DNA from 2 places in the Streptomyces sp. NPDC052236 genome. Region 2 is predicted to be linked to the other one. Evidence: riboswitches for the same ligand, from Rfam matches in the RefSeq annotation. Region 2 holds a riboswitch; the other holds the start of a gene.

Region 1 (4,611 bases), on a different contig from region 2:
TCCGCCCGATCCACGGCACCAGGTGCTCACGCGCCCACTGGATGTCGTCGCGCCGCACCTCCAGCGGGCCGCGCGGCGGCGGGGGCGGCCAGGGCTGGTCGGGGTCGGCAGGCACCTCCAGACCGAGGACCTGGGCGGCGCGCAGCGCGACGCGGGTGTGGCCCTCGGGTGACAGATGCAGCCGGTCGGGGCCCCAGGCCCGCCTGTCCTGGACGGACTTGAGCGACCAGAGGTCGAGTACGGGGCAGTTGTACCGGTGGGCGATGGCCCATACATGCGCGTTGTACGTGGCGATCTTGCCGCGCAGCCTGCGCAGGACCGGCAGCTCGCGCGTATCGATGCCGGTGGTCACCATGACGGTGCCGACCGCGCCCGTGAGGTCGGCGACGGCCCGCTCGAACCGCTCGGCCACATCGTCGGGGTCGGAGCCGGGCCGGATGATGTCGTTGCCGCCGGCGCAGAACGTCACCAGATCGGCGGCGAGTTCCTTCGCGCGCGGGACCTGCTCCGCGACGATCTGGTCGAGGAGGCGGCCGCGTATCGCGAGATTGGCATACCTGAAACTGTGCTCCGGCATACGGTCGTCGAGCAGGACCGCGAACCTGTCCGCCCAGCCGACATAGGTCCCGTCGGGGCCGAGGTCTCCGACGCCCTCGGTGAAGCTGTCACCGATTGCCGCGTACGACCTGTACGACCCGAACACACCACTGCTGTCTTCTGTTCTCGAATCGTCTGCCACGAGAACTCATCATTCCCCTGCGGATGTGACCTACGCGACCGTACGGAGGGATTGACGAAGCGTGATATTTACCACCGCCCCTCGCACCGCGGAAAGCGGCGCGAGGGGAATAAAAACGTGTCGGCGCGTCAGATCGAGACGCCGTGCTGGCGCAGGTAGGCCAGCGGGTCCACGTCCGAGCCGTAGGACGGTCCGGTCCGGATCTCGAAGTGCAGGTGCGGGCCCGAGGAGTTGCCGGTGGAACCGGAGAGCCCTATCTGCTGACCGACCCGCACGCTCTCGCCCGAGGAGACGGAGAGGGAGGAGAGGTGGGCGTACTGCGAGTAGTTGCCGTCGCTGTGCTTGATGACGACCTCGTTGCCGTACGAGCCGCTCCAGCCCGCGGAGACGACGGTGCCCGGGCCGACGGCCTTGACGCTGGTGCCGGAGGAGGCGGAGAAGTCGACGCCGGTGTGGTAGCCGCTGGACCACATGGCGCCGGAGGCGCGGTAGGGCGTGGTGACGCCGGCGGACACGGGGGCGGTGAAGCCGGAGCCGCTGGACTGCGCGGCGGTGTCCGCGGAGTCACCGGACTCGTTGGACGCCGTGGACGCCCGCGGCGCAGGCTCGGGCGAGGCGGGCGATGCCTTCGCCGAGGACTGCGTCGCGGGAGCCTTCGCGGGTGCCGGAGCCTTCGCCGGTGCGGGGGCCGCCGCCTTCGACTTCGCGCCGAGGGTGAGCTTGAGGCCGGGGTGGATCAGCGCGGGGTCGTCGCCGACGACCTGGCGGTTGTCGGCGTACAGCTTCTGCCAGCCGCCCTGGACGCGGTGGTCTGCGGCGATCTTGGACAGATAGTCGCCGCCGACCACGGTGTACATGGCGGGGGCGGCCTTCTTCGCCGTCACCGGGGCCGCGGTGGCGGACCCTGCGGCTGAGGACACCGCGGTCGGGGCGGTGGAGGCAGCGGCGGGCGCGGTGTTTCCTGCCGCGTGCGCGCCGGTGGCGCCCAGCAGCGGCAGCGCGATGGCGGCGCCGCCCGTACCGGCGACGACGAATCCGCGCGTGATCGGGTTGGCCTTGGGACGGCGGTGCTTACCCTTCGCGGGCATGACAAAGTCCTCTCCGGCGCCTACGAGGTGAGCTGTCGGGTTCGGGCTGGAGCTGCCCGGCCGCGCGAATGCGCGACTTCACCCCTAGCCGGTCCGGAAATCCGGGACGGCGTTCTACCTGGGTCCCCCGCTCCTGCCACACGTCTGGTGGGTGGAATTCCGGGCGGTGGCAGGATTAGGCGGTCCGTCCGGATTGGTCGTGACCGTAAGCGAGCCGCCCGGATCGGAACAAGCCGTTCCGTTTGGCGATCAACCATTTCTGTGAATTCGCCCAGGAATTCCAGTCACCCTCCGTGGAGCAACGCTTTCCGCTTTCCGGGCGCACAAAGGAAGTTGACTCCGCCTCGCGGCCACACACCGTCACGAATGAGACGCTGCTCACGGGCCGTGCCCCATCTCCCGTGCAGATGGGGCACGTTATGCCGAAGCGGCTAATTCGGACAGCACATTCCTTATCCGGTCGAGTCGTCGGGCGAGACCCATCGGTTCAGAGTCGTCGCAGGCGGATCACGGCAGCGTCCAGATCCCCCTTGAGCCCGGTGTGCAGACCGTGGTGCATCAGCACGGACCCGCGGTGTACGGCGCCGGTGTCCAGGCACTCGTACGCCGCCGCCGGGTCGATCCCGCGCAGCCGCAGCCTGGGCGGCAGCTCGCCATAGTGCTGCGCCTGGAGCCAGGCGAGGACGACGGTCTCCGCCCCACGTACGTACTGCACGGCGCTCAGCCCGCCCTCGGGCGCCCGCAGCCGGTACAGCTCACCGCCCTGCACCACCGGCCTGATCGTCTTGTACAGCTCGACCCAGCCCCGCGCCTCGGCGAGCTCGTCCTCGCTCCACTCCGTCAGGTCGCCGCCGACCCCGAGCACTCCCGCCATCGCGCTCACAAAACGGAAACGCAGGGAGGTCGACCGGCCGTTGAGCTGGACATTGGGGCTGTCGGTCACCCAGGCGGCCATCACCCGCGCCGGGTGCAGCTGGGTGAAGCCGTGCTGGATGGCGAGCCGGTCCAGCGGATCGGTGTTGTCGGAGGTCCACACCTGGTCGGTACGGGAGAGGATGCCGAGGTCGATCCGGCCGCCGCCGCCCGAGCAGGACTCGAAGGCCACGGACGGATGCGCGGCCCGCAACCGGTCGAGCAGCGCGTACAGCGCGCGCACATGCTCGACCCACAGCTTCTGCGGGTACTCCTCGCCGGGCCAGCCCGCGTCCGTGAAGCAGCGGTTGAAGTCCCATTTGACGTAGTCGATGGGCGCACTGGAGAGCAGTTCGTCCAACTGGGTCCACAAATAGTCCTGTACATCCTCGCGCGCCAGGTTCAGTACGAGCTGATTGCGCAGCTCCGTACGCGTCCGGCCCGGGTGGTGCTGCACCCAGTCGGGATGCGCCCGGTAGAGGTCGCTGTCGGCGTTGACCATCTCCGGCTCGACCCAGATCCCGAACCGCATGCCCATCCCGTGCACGTCGTCGGCGAGCGGCTTGAGGCCGTGCGGGAAACGCTCGGGGTTGGGGGTCCAGTCGCCGAGCCCGGCGCGGTCGCTGGTGCGCTGCCCGAACCACGCGTCGTCCACCACGAACAGCTCGACGCCCATGTCCCCGGCCCGCCGGGCGAGCGCCCGCTGCTGATCCTCGGAGATGTCGAAGCCGGTGGCCTCCCAGGAGTTGTAGAGGACGGGCCGCTCGGTCGTCGCCCCGTCCGGGACGACATGGGCCAGCTGCCAGGCGTGCCACGCCCGGCTGGCCCCGCCGAACCCTCCCTCGCTCCACAGCCCGGCGAAGACCGGTGAGGTGTACGACTCGCCGGGCGCGAGCCGCAGCAGCCCGGAGTCGTCGTAGCCCGCGCCGCCGGTGATCTGCACCAGGCCGTCGGGGAGCTGCTGTACGCAGATCCGCCAGGACCCGGACCAGGCCAGGGCGCAGCCGTACACCTCGCCCCGCTCCTCGGTGGCCCCGTCCGCGTCCAGCGCGACCCAGGGCAGGTGCTGGTGCCCGGTGTGGCCGCGGCGGCTGCCGATCACCTTCTCGCCGTACGTCAGCTCCGACCGTACGAGCAGCGACTCGGCGGCCCACCGGCCGTGCAGCTGACTGAGGCGCCAGCTGTCGCGCTGCGGCAGCGTCCAGGCGGCGGCGTCGGCGCGCAGCAGTTCCAGGGCGGGGCCCTCGCCTTCGTGGGCGACGGTGATCCAGCGCTCGATGACGTCGGCGTCGTCGCGCATCCGGTGGTGCAGGGTGAGCCCGAGGCCGTGTACGGGGTCGGTGAAGCGGAGGCGCAGCTCGTCGCCGTCCGTCTCGTCGCCGTCGAAGGCCCACTCCGTGCCGCGAACGGCGTCACTACGAACAGACAGCGCGGGGCGTGCGAAGCGCGGCCCGCCCTCGACCGGATACTCCTCATGCCCGTCGAGCTGCGACTCGAAGGGCCAGTAGGGCGGCAGGCCTTGCGCCGCGAGCGCCTCGGCGTCCGCGCCCGAGATCCGCGGCCCCCAGTGGAGATGCAGCAGCTCGTCTCCCTGGGTGAGGTGCAGCGCATAGCTGCTCGCCACCCCGGAGAGCACCCACGTACGCCCGTCGCCAACGCGCTCAATCATGCAGACCCCTCAGATGTTCACAAGTAGCCACAGGTTCGCACATGCTCCGATGAGGAGCCCTGCCGGGCAATGACCTCGTGACCGACGGCCAAGATGATTGCCCAATGAAGCCATGTCGTATCGTCAAAGGCGCGCCATCGTCGGCGAGAGCGCCGACGGCAGTCACTCAGGAGACACCGTGACGCAGCAGCTGCCGCAGGTCC
Region 2 (4,611 bases):
CGCCGCGGCCGGACCCGGCTGCTGCGCCGCCGTGCGGCCGTCGGGGCGGTCGCCATGATCGCGGTGACCGGCTCCACGCTGTACGGGGGCTGGGCGCTCGGGCTCACCTCCACCCGCGAGGTGGCAGCCCACGAGCGGTCGTCGGACCAGAAGCCCAGCGACCCTATGCACTTCGAGGTCTCCGCCGACCAGATGGTGCAGATCCTGTCGCGGACGCTGCCCAAGGGGCATATGACCGAGAAGCGCGGCACAGGCAACTCCGGCGACCCGAGCCGGCCCGGCAAAGCATCACTCGTGTACGACGACGGCTTCGGCAAGGCGCTCGTCGAACTCTCCATCAAGCGGGTGGCCCCCAAGGGCCAGGCCTACAAGGAGATCGTTCTCTGTCCCGAGGTCGTTACCCCACCGGACGTGAGCTGCACCAGCCCAATGGCGAGCGACAGGACGGGGACGGGCCCCAGCGTCTTCAAGGGCTTTACGGAGAAGGGAGGAAAGGGCCTGGTCAAGTGGCGGGCAGTCACCAGGTCCCGGGAAGGTTTCCTCATCGAGACGACGATCTACAACGGGCTGCCCGAGCAAGGCACGAAGACCCGCAACAACCCGCCGTTCACCTACGATCAGTTGCAGCAGCTGGCCGCAATGCTCAACCCGGCCATCAACGAGTACGGCATCCCGAACCCGCGCTTCCAGACCGGGGAGTGGCGTGCCAGGGAAAGCCAGGCCGTGACAACACGGCTCCAGCAGCTGCTGTCCCACACAGGGCTCTCGACAAAGTCCTGGGGCGGTGACAGCCGCACCGGCTACGTCATGGCGAACGACGTCAAAAACAAGACCGAGAGCTTCCTGCAGGTCATCCTCACCCCGAAGGGCTCCGTCAGCCTCACCGCGAAGGAGTCCCCGGGCGACAAGGCGCCGCGGTGGAGCGAGACCCTGCCGGGCGGTGCGAAGCTGGCCACGTCCGTACGGCCCGGTGAGGGCAAGGACGCCACGGAATGGCGGGTCGACGTACTGCACCCGAACGGGCTGCGGGTCACCGTCACCTCGTACAACGCGAAGTTTCCGGACCAGCAGGCCAACCGCACCACCCCGCCCGCCACACTGGAGGAGCTGAAGGTCATCGCCCTCGACGCGTCGTGGCTGACGATGAAGTAGCCACGGAGCGGCCGATCCGGCGGATCTCCTCCAGCGGGTAGGGGGTTTCCCTGCTCTCGTGCCGGAGCTTGCCGATGAAGTCCGCCATCACTGCGGCGAGCGGCGCATCGCGGGCGACGATCGCCGCGGCCGTCTCCGGGATTCCCGTGGGGTGCTCGCCTTGGGCATACGCGCGCATCCGCGCGTCGCGGTCGTCTCTCCCGTACCCGTACAGGGTGGTGACCAGCCAGTTCGCCAGGTAGCCGGTTGTGTAGTCACGGTCGTAGGTCTGGTGCCGGTCGAAGAAGTCGGCCTCTTCCCGCGACAGTTCGAACTGGGAGGAGATGGAGAGGCCGTAGTCCGTGAAGTAGAGGCGTCGGCCGTCGGTCAGGATGTTCTCGAAGTGGGCGTCGAAGTGCAGGAGGCCTTGGCTGTTCATGAATGAGGTGCCGGCTTCCAGTTCCTTCTCCACCATGGCGCAGGCCCGGTCGGTTGCCTCGTCGCCTGCTTCGACCTGAGTGCCCAGCCACTGGTGCAGGTTCTGCGGGATGTACTCCAGGAACAGCGCGAGGCTCGCCGTCGACTGCTGGAGAGCCTCGATCCGGCTGCGCACCTGCGGTCCGCCGCCCCAGAAGGCGACGGCCCGTTCGACGTCGGCGAATTCCTCGGGCAGGGGCGTCGAGTCCGGCAGCACCCGCCAGTGGTACATCAGGGGGAAACCCTCGTATTCGTTCGCGATCACCCAGTCCGTCGTCATGGTGTGTACGGCGAGTTCTCTCCAGGCCCCGAAGCCCGGCCCGCCGCCGATGCCGTACTGGCAGAAGACCGGCAGCTCGAACAGGTTCGCCGTGGACCGGACGTTCTCCGGTTGCCTCTCCGGATCGGTGAGGGGCACCCGCTTGACGAAGACCGGGGTTCCGCCGACGTCCAGCAGGGCCGACTTCCCGCCGATGCCGGAACCCATCGGCACGGCCGCGTCCACGAGCTCGTACAGCGCGCGATCACTGAGCGGGGCCAGGGTTGCGGAGACGGCGTTGTGTGCGGTGAGACGCGCACCGCGCGACATGTCGGGGCACTTCACTGCTGCCTCCACCTGGGCGTTTGAACTTCCGTTATGGGTTAATTTGCTCGCCATGGTTAGAAAATCCTATTCTGCACCATTAGTGTCAACTTGTGCTTCTCTGTGCGGCATTGTGGAGAGAACGATTTCACTGAAGGTCCGTGATGTGCGTCACGGTGTCGCGGGCCGCTGTTCTGGCCTCGGATGCCACTTCCCCCATGGAGAAGGAAAGTTGAGTTACCGGGAGCCGCACCGCGAAGGGAATCCCTCCCCGCCTGGTTCGTAAATGGGATTGCGCTGCGAATTCAGGACTTGTTTCACCCGGACTTCCTCGCCTACGTTCACGTCATTCCGGGTGGACCGCCAAATCCTGCCGCCGTCCGGAAATCACACTCACCCACCCACGTACGGCAGGAGCGGGGGAACCGGTAAGTCGCCGATCCGCAATCCGGATCGGCTTGGGGTGAAGCCGCATTCACTGCGGCCGGGCATCTCCAGTCCGAACCCGACAGCTCACCTCGCAGGCGACGGAGAGGAATTCGTCATGCTCGCAATGGGTAAACACCGTCGTCCCCGGACCACCAGTTCACTCGCCCGGCGTCTTGTCGCCGCGGGCGCGGGTGGCGCCGCGCTCGCCCTGCCACTGGTGGTCGCGAACACCGCTGTCGCGGCGCCGTCCGCACGGCCCGCCGTCGTCCAGTCGGCTCCGGCGACCGCCGCCGCGGCTCAGCCGGCCGGCCCCGCGACCTACTCCGTCGTCGCGGGCGACACTCTGTCCAAGATCGCCGAAACTCATTCCGTGAGCGGCGGCTGGAAGAAGCTCTACGAGGACAACCGGGGCGTCATCGGCGACGACCCGTCGCTGATACGCCCCGGCCTCAAGCTGAAGCTCGGCGACGGCAAGGCCGCCAAGGGCAAGGCGCCGGCAGCGGCCGGCAAGAGCGCGCAGGGCGGTGCGGGCGGGGGCGTCGTCCAGGCCGCGGCGAAGAAGTACGCCAACAACCTGGACGGCTGGATCAAGGAGTCGCTGGACATCATGGCCGCGCACGGCATCCCCGGCACCTACGAGGGCATCCACCGCAACATCATGCGCGAGTCCTCGGGCAACCCGTTGGCCATCAACAACTGGGACTCCAACGCCGCGGCGGGAACGCCGTCCAAGGGACTGCTCCAGGTCATTGCCCCGACGTTCAAGGCCTACCACGTGCCCGGCACGTCGATGGACAGCTACGACCCGGTCGCCAACATCACGGCCGCGTGCAACTACGCCGCCGACAGATACGGCTCGATCGACAACGTGAATGGTCCTTACTGACGGGCCGTCACACCTTTGTGAGCCGACCGGCCCCGCGTTCTGAACAAAGCCCGCCATAGTTCGGTGTTCTGACAAGGGGCCGGCGTGCTCGGCATTGAATTAACCAGAAACGAAACGAAACGGATTTGTCCTGGGCTCCGCAATGGCATCGACGGATTCGGACTTCATCTTCCGCTGCTTCATGGTGAATCCCGTGCCGCGTACGGAGGATGAGCGGACGGTCGTCAAGGTCCTGGAGCTTCCCGCCATCGACTTCTGCGTGCGTGCGTGCCGTTCCGGCTGGTGGTGGTCGTATGTCTGGTACGGGAATGATCCCGCCACTTGCGGAAGCCACAGGAGCTGGGCCGCTCTATGCGGCGCGGAGCGTCATCCGCCGGAGCTGACGCTACCGACGAATGCCGTCCAGGCGGTGGCCCCGATGACGAGGACGGGGCCGGAGGGGGTCTTGCTGTCGCGGACGGGGACGACGCCGGGGACGTCGTCCAGGACCTCGACGCAGGACTCGCCGCTGTACGTGCTCTTGCGCCAGGGGGCCGCGCCGGGGAAGTCGTACGCCACCTCGACGCAGTCCTCCCCGCCGGAGCCGCCGCTGTAGCTGCTCTTGCGCCACCGGGCGTTGCTCAGGTCGTACTCGCGCATCGTCTGAAGTCCTCCGCCGCCGACTCGATCAGGGTCAGGGACGCCTCCGTCGACAGCGCGGCGGCCCTGATCAGATCGTAATGCGCCTGCGCCCGCTTCACTACTGCCGGATCGTCCAGCAGATTCCCCGAAAGCACCGCCTCTGTATGGACAGTTGGCGGGGCGTCCTCGAACTCCATGAGTTTCATCATCTTGCCCATCTCCGGATGCGCCCCGGCCGAGAACGGGAGCACCTGAACCAGTGCCTTGCGCTCACGGACCATCGCCGCGATGTGGTCCAGCTGCCGGGCCATCACGGCGGGGTCGCCGACCGGGACGCGCAGTGCCGTCTCGTGCAGTACCACCCAGTACACGGGCCGTGTCGCGTCCTTGAGGAGCTGGGCGCGGTCCATGCGCAGCTTGACCATCTCCTCGATGTACTCGTCGGCGGCGAGAGGGTTGCTCGCCAGGTAGATCGCGCGTGCGT

What was found. Region 2 has a riboswitch for cyclic di-AMP ahead of ACIHCQ_RS10225 (transglycosylase SLT domain-containing protein). Riboswitches for the same ligand answer to the same signal wherever they lie in the genome.
Positions count from the first base shown of each region.
Region 1: it holds a riboswitch for cyclic di-AMP, as region 2 does, so the genes downstream of both, ACIHCQ_RS41975 (peptidoglycan DD-metalloendopeptidase family protein) here and ACIHCQ_RS10225 (transglycosylase SLT domain-containing protein) in region 2, are expected to answer to the same signal.

Region 1 is NZ_JBIUBL010000046.1:34,091-38,701, forward strand. It holds gene ACIHCQ_RS41970 (SGNH/GDSL hydrolase family protein) at 1-739, opposite strand, end outside; gene ACIHCQ_RS41975 (peptidoglycan DD-metalloendopeptidase family protein) at 868-1,827, opposite strand; cyclic di-AMP (ydaO/yuaA leader) riboswitch at 1,832-2,003, opposite strand; gene ACIHCQ_RS41980 (alpha-galactosidase) at 2,315-4,408, opposite strand; gene ACIHCQ_RS41985 (tyrosine-protein phosphatase) at 4,587-4,611, shown strand, end outside.
Region 2 is NZ_JBIUBL010000004.1:328,333-332,943, forward strand. It holds gene ACIHCQ_RS10215 (hypothetical protein) at 1-1,152, shown strand, start outside; gene ACIHCQ_RS10220 (protein kinase family protein) at 1,115-2,197, opposite strand; cyclic di-AMP (ydaO/yuaA leader) riboswitch at 2,576-2,731, shown strand; gene ACIHCQ_RS10225 (transglycosylase SLT domain-containing protein) at 2,736-3,506, shown strand; gene ACIHCQ_RS10230 (DUF397 domain-containing protein) at 3,873-4,145, opposite strand; gene ACIHCQ_RS10235 (Scr1 family TA system antitoxin-like transcriptional regulator) at 4,127-4,611, opposite strand, start outside.